Regions from separate parts of the Enterobacter ludwigii genome, predicted to be linked through region 1. Evidence: predicted binding sites of a transcription regulator. Region 1 holds the regulator's gene; each other region holds the start of a gene.
The links. Region 1 encodes sigma-54, which starts transcription at its own class of promoters, with help from an activator protein. Its sites were predicted from a motif close to GTTGGCACANNTTTCGCTNT; they were not measured.
Positions count from the first base shown of each region.

Region 2: the regulator sigma-54 is predicted to act here: its motif matches at 2,234-2,253, upstream of BH714_RS09950 (branched-chain amino acid ABC transporter substrate-binding protein).
Region 3: the regulator sigma-54 is predicted to act here: its motif matches at 2,012-2,031, upstream of hypA (hydrogenase maturation nickel metallochaperone HypA).

Region 1 covers NZ_CP017279.1:4,217,768-4,221,522, forward strand. Annotated here, with positions in the region: gene rapZ (RNase adapter RapZ) at 1-489, opposite strand, end outside; gene ptsN (PTS IIA-like nitrogen regulatory protein PtsN) at 535-1,026, opposite strand; gene hpf (ribosome hibernation promoting factor) at 1,109-1,396, opposite strand; gene rpoN (RNA polymerase factor sigma-54) at 1,419-2,852, opposite strand; gene lptB (LPS export ABC transporter ATP-binding protein) at 2,900-3,625, opposite strand; gene lptA (lipopolysaccharide ABC transporter substrate-binding protein LptA) at 3,632-3,755, opposite strand, start outside.
Region 2 covers NZ_CP017279.1:2,111,828-2,115,582, reverse strand. Annotated here, with positions in the region: gene BH714_RS09955 (ABC transporter permease subunit) at 1-841, opposite strand, end outside; gene BH714_RS09950 (branched-chain amino acid ABC transporter substrate-binding protein) at 942-2,063, opposite strand; gene BH714_RS09945 (YecA/YgfB family protein) at 2,489-3,157, shown strand; gene tyrP (tyrosine transporter TyrP) at 3,189-3,755, opposite strand, start outside.
Region 3 covers NZ_CP017279.1:4,680,599-4,684,353, reverse strand. Annotated here, with positions in the region: gene hycC (formate hydrogenlyase subunit 3) at 1-708, opposite strand, end outside; gene BH714_RS22040 (4Fe-4S dicluster domain-containing protein) at 705-1,313, opposite strand; gene hycA (formate hydrogenlyase regulator HycA) at 1,384-1,848, opposite strand; gene hypA (hydrogenase maturation nickel metallochaperone HypA) at 2,059-2,409, shown strand; gene hypB (hydrogenase nickel incorporation protein HypB) at 2,413-3,276, shown strand; gene BH714_RS22020 (HypC/HybG/HupF family hydrogenase formation chaperone) at 3,267-3,539, shown strand; gene hypD (hydrogenase formation protein HypD) at 3,543-3,755, shown strand, end outside.

The sequences.
Region 1 (3,755 bases):
CACCATCGTCAGTTCACGCTCGCGTTTGCCCAGTAAACGGGTACGCAGCATTTCCGCCAGCTCATGCACGGACATTTCGGACGTATCGACAATCAGGTCAGCACGGGAACGCAGCGGTTCCAGCAGATCGCTCTCTTCGTCGATAGCACTTTCCAGCGAGAGGTTCTTGCTGGAAAGCGGGTGCAAACGACGGGTATCGCTGTAGCGACGGATCAGAGTATTGCGGTCTGCATCGAGGAACAGCAGCTGAGGCGAGAATGAATCAGGCAGGTTGCTCATTGCCTGTTCAAAGATTTCTGGCGATTCAGGCATGTTACGAACGTCGATACTGACGGCGGCAGAGATTTGCCTCTCCGCAAGCGTGCGTGCCAGGTCGGGCAGCAGCACGACCGGCAGGTTATCTACGCAGTAAAACCCCATGTCTTCCAGCGCGCGCAGGGCCACGGATTTCCCGGACCCTGAACGGCCACTGACAATCATCAGCACCATGTTCCGTTTCTCCTCAGGACAACAGATGTGAAGGCCATCTCCTGGTTATGCATCATCCTGATTGCCTTCTGCTTCAGTGATAATTTGATATAGCTCTTCATCACTTTGGGCTGCGCGCAGTCGACGGCAAATGGTTTTATCGGCCAGGCGTTTTGCGACCAGCGAAAGCGTATGCAAATGGGTTTTCGTCTGGTCGGCAGGCACCAGCAGCGCGAAGAGGAGATCGACGGGCTGATTATCGATGGCATCGAAGGCGATAGGCGTCTCCAGCTGCACAAACACACCGACGGCACGCAGGGTGTCCTCTTCCAGTTTGCCGTGCGGGATCGCGATGCCGTTGCCGATGCCGGTACTGCCCATTTTTTCACGGGTCAGGATCGCTTCGAACACGACCTGCGGCGGCAGGCCCAGCTGTTTTGCGGCCAGTTCACTGATGATCTCCAGCGCACGTTTTTTGCTCTGGCAGTGAACAGCACTGCGCGTACATTCCTGGTTAAGGACATTGCTCAGTTGAAGAGCGGAATCGTTGTTCATCATAATTTCACCTAAGCGCTAACTGTACAAACGGCCTGTTGTGTTTCACAACAGGCCTTCCTGCACCCGTTAACTGCCCGGACAATTAGTGTTGTTTCAGTTTGTCTTTATGTTTATTGAGCTGTCGTGCAAGCTTATCAATCAAGCCGTCGATAGCAGCGTACATGTCTTGCCCTTCCGCACTGGCATGGAGCTCACCCCCGTTGACATGCAGGGTCGCATCCGAGATATGAGTCACTTTCTCCACTTTCAATACAACATAGACCTGGTTGATCCTTTCGAAATACTGCTCGAGTTTCGCGAATTTAGCATTCACAAAATCACGTAAAGCCTCAGTAATCTCGACGTTATGTCCTGTGATATTGAGCTGCATAGTGTCTTCCTTATCGGTTGTGTCAGACCAGCTGTTTACGCTGGTTAGACGGCGGAATGGATAAAGACTCTCGATACTTCGCAACAGTTCGGCGTGCCACCATAATACCCTGGTCGGACAGTATGGTGGTTAACTTACTGTCGCTCAGTGGCTTCGCGGGGTTCTCCGCGGCGATCAACTTCTTCACCAGGGCGCGAATGGCCGTTGACGACGCTTCACCGCCGCCCTCGGTATTCACATGGCTGGAGAAGAAATACTTAAGCTCAAAAATACCGCGTGGGCTGTGCAGATACTTCTGCGTGGTCACGCGGGAAATGGTTGATTCATGCATCTCGACGGCCTGGGCGATATCCGCCAGCACCATCGGTTTCATATACTCTTCGCCCTGCTCAAAGAACGCCTGCTGCTGTTCGACAATACAGCGGCTTACGCGGAGCAGCGTATCATTTCGGCTCTCCAGACTTTTGATCAACCATCGCGCTTCCTGCAAATTGCTACGAATGTATTGATTATCGGAGTCGTTACGCACGCTGGTGCACATGGAGGCATACTGCTGGTTGATTTGCAGGCGAGGGATGCTGTCTGAGTTCAGTTCAACGACCCAGCGGTCATTGTGTTTTCTGACCAGCACATCCGGGATGACGTACTCGGGTTCGCTGGTCTGAATGGACTGACCGGGGCGCGGATCGAGGGACTGAATCAGATTGACCGCCTCTTTCAGCACCTCTTCTTTCAGGCGCGTGACGCGCATCAGGCTGCGGAAATCGTGGTTGGCCAGAAGATCCAGATGGTCGCTGATGATCAAGCGGGCTTCATCAAGCCATGGCGTCTCTTTACTGAACTGAGAAAGTTGGATAAGCAGGCAGTCGCGCAGATCTTTTGCGGCCACCCCAACCGGATCGAAACGCTGAATGCGCTTCAAAACGGCTTCTATCTCCTCGAGTTCAATCTCTTCGTCACCCATGCTTTCCAGAATTTCGTCCAGCGTGACGGTCAGATAACCGGTGTCATCCACGGCATCGACAATGGATGTCGCTATCGCGCGGTCGGTATCGGAGAAGGGGGTAAGTTCCACCTGCCACATCAGGTAATCCTGCAGTGACTGGGTAGTTTCACCCTGATAAACCGGTAGCTCATCGTCCTGGTAGTCTGCACGCGTACCGGAAGGGGTTCCGGCGGTGTAGATTTCATCCCAGCTGGCATCCAGCGGAAGCTCGTCCGGCATCTCTTTTTGTTCGAGCGCATCGGCGGTGTCGAGTGCTTCAGTATCCTGCGACTGCTGGGTATCTACCTCTTCATGAAGATCGGCTTGCTCCAGCAACGGATTGCTATCCAGCGCTTGCTGGAGCTCCTGCTGGAGTTCTAAGGTGGACAGTTGCAACAGGCGAATCGCCTGCTGTAGCTGCGGCGTCATCGCCAGTTGTTGGCTGAGCCGTAATTGCAAACCTTGCTTCATGTTCAGAGCATTTTTCTCCGGTTCGGCGTTACATTACCTCTACCCTATCAGAGTCTGAAGTCTTCCCCAAGGTAGACACGCTTAACATGATCATCTTCGAGGATCTGCTGCGGCGTACCGTGGGCGATCAGATTGCCCTGGCTCACGATGTATGCGCGTTCGCACACGGCCAGCGTTTCACGGACGTTATGGTCAGTGATCAGTACGCCAAGCCCGCTGTCGCGCAGATGCTCAATGATACGTTTAATGTCGATAACGGAGATCGGGTCAACGCCTGCAAACGGTTCATCCAGAAGGATAAATTTCGGGTTTGCAGCCAGCGCACGTGCAATCTCAACGCGACGGCGTTCACCGCCGGACAGCGCCTGACCGAGGCTGTCGCGCAGATGTTCGATATGGAACTCTTCCATCAGCTCGTTAGCCCGGTCCTGACGCTGTTCGCTGGTCAGATCGTCACGAATTTGCAGGACGGCCATCAGGTTATCAAAGACGCTCAGGCGGCGGAAAATGGAGGCTTCCTGCGGCAGATAGCCGATACCGCGACGCGCACGCGCATGCAGCGGCAGAAGACTGATATCTTCATCATCAATGACGATGTTGCCTGCATCGCGCGACACAATGCCAACGACCATGTAGAAGGTTGTGGTCTTGCCCGCACCGTTAGGGCCAAGCAGGCCTACAATTTCGCCGGAGTTGACGGTCAGACTGACATCTTCTACGACACGGCGGCCCTTATAGGCCTTCGCGAGATTTTTTGCAGTTAATGTTGCCATAACGAATTAGTTACTCTTCTTCTGTGCCGGGGCCTGACCCTTACCTTTGTCCTGCAGCTGCGACGGAACCAGCACGGTGGTTACGCGTTTGCCTTTCTCGCTGGAGGCCTGCATTTTTTGCTCTTTCACC
Region 2 (3,755 bases), 2.1 Mb from region 1:
ACGAGAACACATCTTTATAATCTGAGTTCACCATGCCGGAAAATTGCGCCTCGGCGACGCCCAGAATCAACCCGCCGAGCATCGCACCGGGCAGGGAGCCAATCCCGCCGAGCACCGCTGCGGTAAACGCCTTGATGCCAATGACAAATCCGACGTAGAAATCGAAGGTGCCGTAATTCATGGTGATGAGCACACCCGCCAGACCGGCCATCGCCGCGCCAATCACAAAGACCAGCGAAATGATTCTGTCGGTGTTAATGCCCAGAATGGAGGCCATTTTGCGGTCCTGCTGCACCGCACGGCACATCCGCCCAAGCCGGGTATTGTTGATTATCCATGTCAGCAAGAGCATGCCGGCGAACGAGGCAACCAGAATAAACACTTTGGTGTAGGTTATCTGAACGAACCCCTCACCGATATGCAGGCGAAGTACGCCATCCAGCATCGTGGGCACCCCTTGCTGACGTGGCCCCTGGCTCAGCTGCGCGTAGTTTTGCAAAATCAGTGACATCCCGATGGCGGAGATAAGCGGTGCCAGACGGGTAGAGTTGCGTAGCGGCTTATAGGCAATACGCTCGATAGTCCAGCCGTAAACACCGGTCACCACAATCGTGAAGATCAGCGTACCGAGGATAAGCAACGGGAACGACTGCAGGCCGAAGAAAGAGAGCAGCGCCAGGCCAATGGCGCAGAGGTAGGCGGAGATCATATACACTTCGCCGTGGGCGAAATTAATCATACCAATGATGCCATACACCATGGTGTAGCCGATGGCGATTAATCCATAGACGGAGCCCAGCGTTAAGCCATTTATTAACTGTTGCAGGAAGAATGTACTCATCATAGCGCGCTCGTTATTTTAAGCTGCGCGGCACGCGCAGCCTGATGTTTATTACGCGCCGACAGGCGAACCTGCCGGCGTTGAGCGTGACTCCGTCCCGTTACTGAACTTCCTTATATTTTCCGTTATCGTCCCACTGATACACCACGTAGTCAGACACTTTCAGATCGCCTTTGCTGTCCCAGGCTTTTTTGCCCATAACCGTGTCGACGGCATTGGCTTTCAGCCATTCGCTGGCCTTGGCCGAGTCTTTACCGCCCGTAGCCTTGAAGGCTGCGGCAATGGCCTGAACGGAGGCATAAGAGTAGAGGGTGTAACCTTCAGGCTCGAATTTTCCGGCGCGGAATTTCTCAATGACCGCTTTCCCATCCGGGATCAGACGCGGGTCTTTACCAAAAGTCATATAAATACCCTTGGTATATTGCGGTCCACCCGCCGCGGTCACCATCTCTTCGTTGACGATACAGTCGCCAGAGAAGAATTTCGCCTGCACGCCCTGTTCACGCATCTGGCGAACCAGCGGGCCGGCTTCCGGGTGACAACCGCCGAAGAACACCACATCCGGCTTTTGCGCGCCGATTTTTGTCACCAGCGCGTTAAAGTCTTTCTCACCACGGGATAAGCCCTCATACATCACATCCTGAACCCCGCGCTTCGCCAGCGCAGCTTTGGTGGCGTCTGCCAGCCCCTGACCGTAGGTGTCTTTGTCATGGATGATGACCACACGTTTGGCTTTCAGCTTATCGATAATGAAATCGCTGGCGACCTGGCCCTGCTGGTCATCGCGACCACACATGCGGAACATATCGGTCATGCCTCGTTCGGTAATGAGCGGGTTGGTCGAGCCGGGGGTAATGGCAAGGATCCCCGCGTCGCTGTACACCTCGGAGGCAGGCATTGTGGAAGAGGAGCAGAAATGGCCGACCACCGCGTTGACTTTATCCTGGTCGACCAGGCGGTTGGCGACGGCCACGGCTTGTTTCGGCTCGCAGGCATCATCCCCCTGAACCAGCTTAATCTTCTCGCCGTTAATGCCGCCTGCGGCGTTAATGTCTTCAGCGGCCTGCGTTGCACCGTGCCAGTACTGATCGCCATAGGTGGCGTTTGGGCCGGTAAACGGCCCGGCCACACCAATGACAATATCTGCATGCGCAGAAAATGCCGTCACCAGACAACCGGCCAGCACGAGAGAAAGGGGAGTTCTGATAAATTTCAGCGACATTATTATGTTCCTTAGCAAAGAGGTTTTTGCACCACGGCGTAAACCCGGACGCCGGCGGCGCAGCCAATCCAAAAACACGAGCAAGAACAAAATGCACTAAACGAACAAGATCCAGACAACGCCTGCGTAATACGGCGAGGTTTCCCTGCGCAGGTTCGCGCGAAGAACATTAAGCAAAATCGTTGCCAGAATGGTTAACCCATTGAGCGGGTTGTGACATGTTTGAGTATAGAGTGCGGTGATATGGCACCTTGTGGGACGCGATGAAATTACAGCGGAGATCACATATCGTTAACAACAAAGCCCATAAGTTGTGCAATGGTCACGATTTGCACGTTTTTGCAGCAATAAAGACCTAAACTTCAGATAGGAAAGCCGTGAGATATGTGTCAGGATCTTTTCCTTTTTTATCAGGAGTGTCAGCGATGACTGAAGGCCCATTGAATGAAAGCGAAATGGCGTGGCTGGAAGAGACATTAATGTCTTACGGTCATGACGATGCGTCCGTGATTGACGTGTCTGAACTGGACGGCATGCTTACCGCAGTCCTTTCCGGCCCTGTTGTCGTTGAGCCAGATACCTGGCTGGTGGCCGTGTGGGGTGGCGAGAAATACATTCCGCGCTGGAAAAACGATCGTGAAATGCACCGTTTTATCGATCTCTGCTTTAAGCATATGAACGACATTGCTGAGCGCCTGAGCGAATACCCGGATCAGTTTGAGCCGATGTTTGGTTACAACGATGTCGACGGCGAGAGCTATACCGTTGTTGAAGAGTGGTGTTATGGCTATATGCGCGGTGTGGCGCTGACGGACTGGTCAGCCTTACCGGAAGCACTGAAGGCCGATCTTGATGCGATTGCGCTGCACGGTACAGACGAGAACAGCGAGAAGCTGGATGAGCTGAGCGAAGACGAATATAAAGCCAGCATTGAGAGCATTCAGCCTGCGGCTCTGCGTTTGTACAATTACTGGGTGGACAACCCACAGCAGCCGGAAGCAAAAAAACCGATTGTTAACGGCACAAAGGTCGGGCGTAACGATCCGTGTCCGTGCGGCAGCGGGAAGAAGTTTAAGAGCTGCTGTTTGCACTAATAAAAAGGGGCTGATTTCAGCCCCTTTTTTGTTAACCCACTTCCGGTAGCATCCCTGCGGCTATCAAGCACTGCACCAGAATAATCATCACTCCGCAGGCAAACACCATGCACAGCAGCGGTTTGCCGCCCATGACGCGGTACCCTTGCTGAGGATGCTGCTGGCGGCTCTTCCAGGCCAGCAGGGAAGGGAGCAGCAGGGCCAGCACGGATAACGCCACACCTGCATACCCCAGCGCCATCACGAACCCACGCGGGTAAAACAGCGCGAACGCCAGAGGAGGCAGGAAGGTGACTGCCCCCGTCTGTAAGCGTCCTGCGGCAGTATTACGACGCTGGAACAGATCGGCCAGGTAATCAAACAGGCCGAGCGCCACGCCCAGGAATGAGGTGGCCAGCGCCAGGTCGGCAAACAGATGGACCGCCAGCTCAACGTGCGGGGAGGTGACTACCTCGCGCAGTGCCAGCAGAAAGCCGTTCAGGCCAGCGTGTTCCGCCATCAGCCCGGTAAAGGTCGACGCGTCAATGCTCCCCAGCGTCACCAGTTGCCAGAAAATATAGGCAATCAGCGGGATGGCGCTCCCCACCATAAAGACGCG
Region 3 (3,755 bases), 460 kb from region 1:
CACCTTCATGACAACCGTCGAGAAGAGCGCTGCGGCAGGCGCAGAGGCATGTGCATGTGCCTGTGGCACCCAGCCATGCAGCGGGATAATCCCGGCCAGCAGGCCAAAGCCGATCACGCCAAGGAGCCAGACATCATTCCCCAGCGACTGACCGTTAAGGGCGGAGAAGTCCAGCGTGCCGAAGCGCTGCCACACCAGCCAGCAGGCCAGTGCCAGCAGCAACGTGCCAAGACGCCCCAGCGCAAACCACAGTTTGCCGGAGGTGCTACAGCCCGTAAGGAATACGCCGCACAGCGCCATGATCTCGGCCATCACCACCAGCGCGCCGAGGTTGCTGGCAGTCACGGTACAGACCGCCGCGGCCATCAGCAGATTGACCAGCAGACCGTTGGGCTGAGTGTGCTGATGGCGGTGCCAGTCAATATTAAACAGGCTGATAAACACGCCGCACAGACCAAAGGTCACCAGCCAGATGGCATTCAGCGGCGTAATTTCAACGGTGTGCCGTATCAGCGGCATCACCGCTTCGACAGATTGTCCGCCTGTTAACACGAGGCCACCAGCCACCAGCGTCATCACGCTGCCAACCGCCCCGCCGATACCGGCTATCCAGCCGCTCAGGGTTTTATGGAAAGAGAAGATCAAGGCCAACACAGCGGCGGCGGCAAAATAGGCCACCGCGCTGGTAATCATCATCACCGCGTTCATTTCGCCCCCTCGTTCAGCGCCTGAAGCAGAGAAAGATCGCCGAAATCACTGTTAATGGTCAGCTCACGCTTACGTTTACTGGTGCGAACGATGTCGCGAATATTGACCAGAATCAGCGCCTTCGTCGGGCAGGTACGCACACAGGCTGGCCCTTGTTCATCAAAGCTGCACAGGTCGCATTTGACCGCAACGGCACGCACGCCGGGAACCCAGTCAAGCAGCGTGCTCACCTTCGCCGGCGCAGGTGGCGCTGGCGGCGCTTTCGGGGAGTTGGCATTCGCCGGGATATGCAGCGGACGGCTGCCGGAAAATTCAATCGCGCCGAACGGGCAGGCAATGCCGCACAGTTTGCAGCTCACGCACAGACTTTCATTCAGCTGCACCGCCCCCTCGACACGGGTGATGGCATTAACAGGACAGACTCCCGCGCAGGGGGCATCTTCACAGTGGTGGCAGAGCTGCGGCGCAGACTCTTTTTCATTACGCATGACGCGCAGGCGCGGCATGGACTGTAGCCCGTGCTGACGGTGCGTTTCCGAACAGGCCGCCTCACAGGTTCGACAGCCAATACAGACCGTCGAGTCAGCAATTACAAAACGGTTCACCGGGTCATCCTCTGGTGATAGTCATTTTTGACGAAAAACTGTCTTGTCGACACTTCTCGACACGCAATGGTCAGGCCACGTTCGCTGAGGTATTTCCATCCATCAGCTGTTTCAGGTTGACCGGGAGATCGTGTTCAACAGCGGCGTACAGGCCGTTATAAACCGGCGCGATTTTTTCCAGATAGTGCTCCAGCACCTGCTGGCGATCGCGGTTACTGACGTGACCATCGACCATCCCGTCGGCCATCAGCTGCGCCTTCGCAATACACTGTTTTTCACCTTCTTTTGTTTCGACGTAGTACTCGATGGTGTGGCTGTTGAAGGTGTCTGCCAGGGTGACGTTTATCGTGAAATGGCCGAAGAGCACAAAGCGCATATCCCCCTGCGCTGCACAGCTCATGGCGTGGTGAAGACGGGCTTTTGACAGGGTGATGCCCTGAACCAGAGAGTTGCAGTAAAGGTGCCACTGCTCCTGTAACTGCTGATGGCGCTGCGCAATGTAATCCGCTTTTTCGCTAATTTCCCAAATAGTCATAAAAGGTATCCGGTTAATGGAGATAGCGGCTGTTAAGCAGATTCCATGCCAGTTTTTAACTAATTGATTTTTAACCATTTTAATCAAAAGAAGCGTGTCAATCGCGCCGTGTCGACGTGTCATTTCGACAGCATTGACATCGTCACGCCTTAACAAAAATCAAGCTGGCACCGTTATTGCATTATCGGGGCAATTCATTGAGGAGGCGTCATGCACGAAATCACCCTCTGCCAGCGGGCCGTCGAGTTAATTGAACAGCAGGCGCGGGCAAACAATGCGAAACGCGTCACCGGCGTCTGGCTACAGGTCGGGGCCTTTTCCTGCGTTGAAACCAGCGCCCTGACCTTCTGCTTTGAGCTGGTGTGCCGCGGCACGCTGGCGGAAGGCTGTGAACTTCATATTGAAGAACAGCAGGCGGAGTGCTGGTGCGCGCAGTGTCAGCAATACGTCACTCTGCTTTCTTCGAAGGTTCAGCGCTGTCCACAATGCCAGAGCAGCGAGCTTCGCATCGTGGCGGATGACGGCATGCAGATCCAACGTCTCGAAATCGAGAAGGAGTAAAATATGTGTAGTACCTGCGGTTGCGCTGAAGGCAACCTGTATATAGAAGGGGATGAACACCGTCCTCACACCGCGTTTCGCTCCGCACCCTTTTCACCTGCCCCTCGTCCTGCAGCGGCATTAACCGGTATCACCTTCGCCCCCCGACACTCCGCTGCGGGCGACCTGCATTACGGGCATGGCGTCGCCGGTACCCACGCGCCAGGGCTCAGCCAGCGTCAGATGCTGGAGGTGGAAATCAACGTTCTGGATAAAAACAACCAGATTGCAGCACGCAACCGCGCCCGCTTTGCCACGCGTAAACAGCTGGTCCTGAACCTGGTCTCCAGCCCCGGCTCCGGCAAAACCACGCTGCTTACGCAAACGCTCCACCGCCTGAACGGGCGCATATCCTGCGCGGTGATCGAAGGCGATCAGCAGACGGTGAACGACGCCGCGCGTATACGCGAAACCGGCACGCCCGCCATTCAGGTTAATACGGGTAAAGGCTGCCATCTGGATGCACAAATGATTGCCGACGCCACGCCGCGCTTGCCGCTGGCGGACAACGGCATCCTGTTTATTGAGAACGTTGGCAACCTGGTCTGTCCGGCCAGCTTCGATCTCGGTGAGCGACATAAGGTCGCGGTGCTCTCGGTGACCGAAGGTGAAGACAAGCCGCTTAAATATCCGCATATGTTTGCCGCCGCTTCGCTGATGTTGCTGAACAAAGTTGACCTGCTGCCGTACCTGAATTTCGACGTGGATAAATGCATGGCCTATGCCCGTGAAGTGAACCCGGAGATTGACATCATGCTGGTGTCCGCCACCCGCGGTGACGGGATGGATGCCTGGCTGGACTGGCTGGAGAGCGAACGATGTGCATAGGCGTCCCCGGACAAATTCACGCCATTGACGGGAATCAGGCCCGCGTTGAGGTGTGCGGCATATTGCGCGACGTCGACCTGACGCTCGTCGGCAGCACCGACGAAACCGGCGCCTCACGCCTCGGTCAGTGGGTGCTGGTGCACGTGGGGTTTGCCATGAGCATCATCAACGAAGCGGAGGCCCGCGACACGCTCGATGCCCTTCAGAATATGTTCGACGTGGAGCCGGACGTCGGGGCATTGCTGTACGGCGAGGAGCGGTAAACCATGCGCTACGTTGATGAATATCGCGCGCCTGAGCAGGTGATGCAGCTGATTGAACATCTGAAAACACGGGCGGCACGGCTGAGCTATACCGCCGAAAAGCCGCTGCGTATTATGGAAGTCTGTGGCGGGCATACGCATGCCATCTTTAAATTTGGCCTCGACCAGCTTCTGCCGGAAAACATCGAGTTTATCCATGGCCCCGGCTGCCCGGTG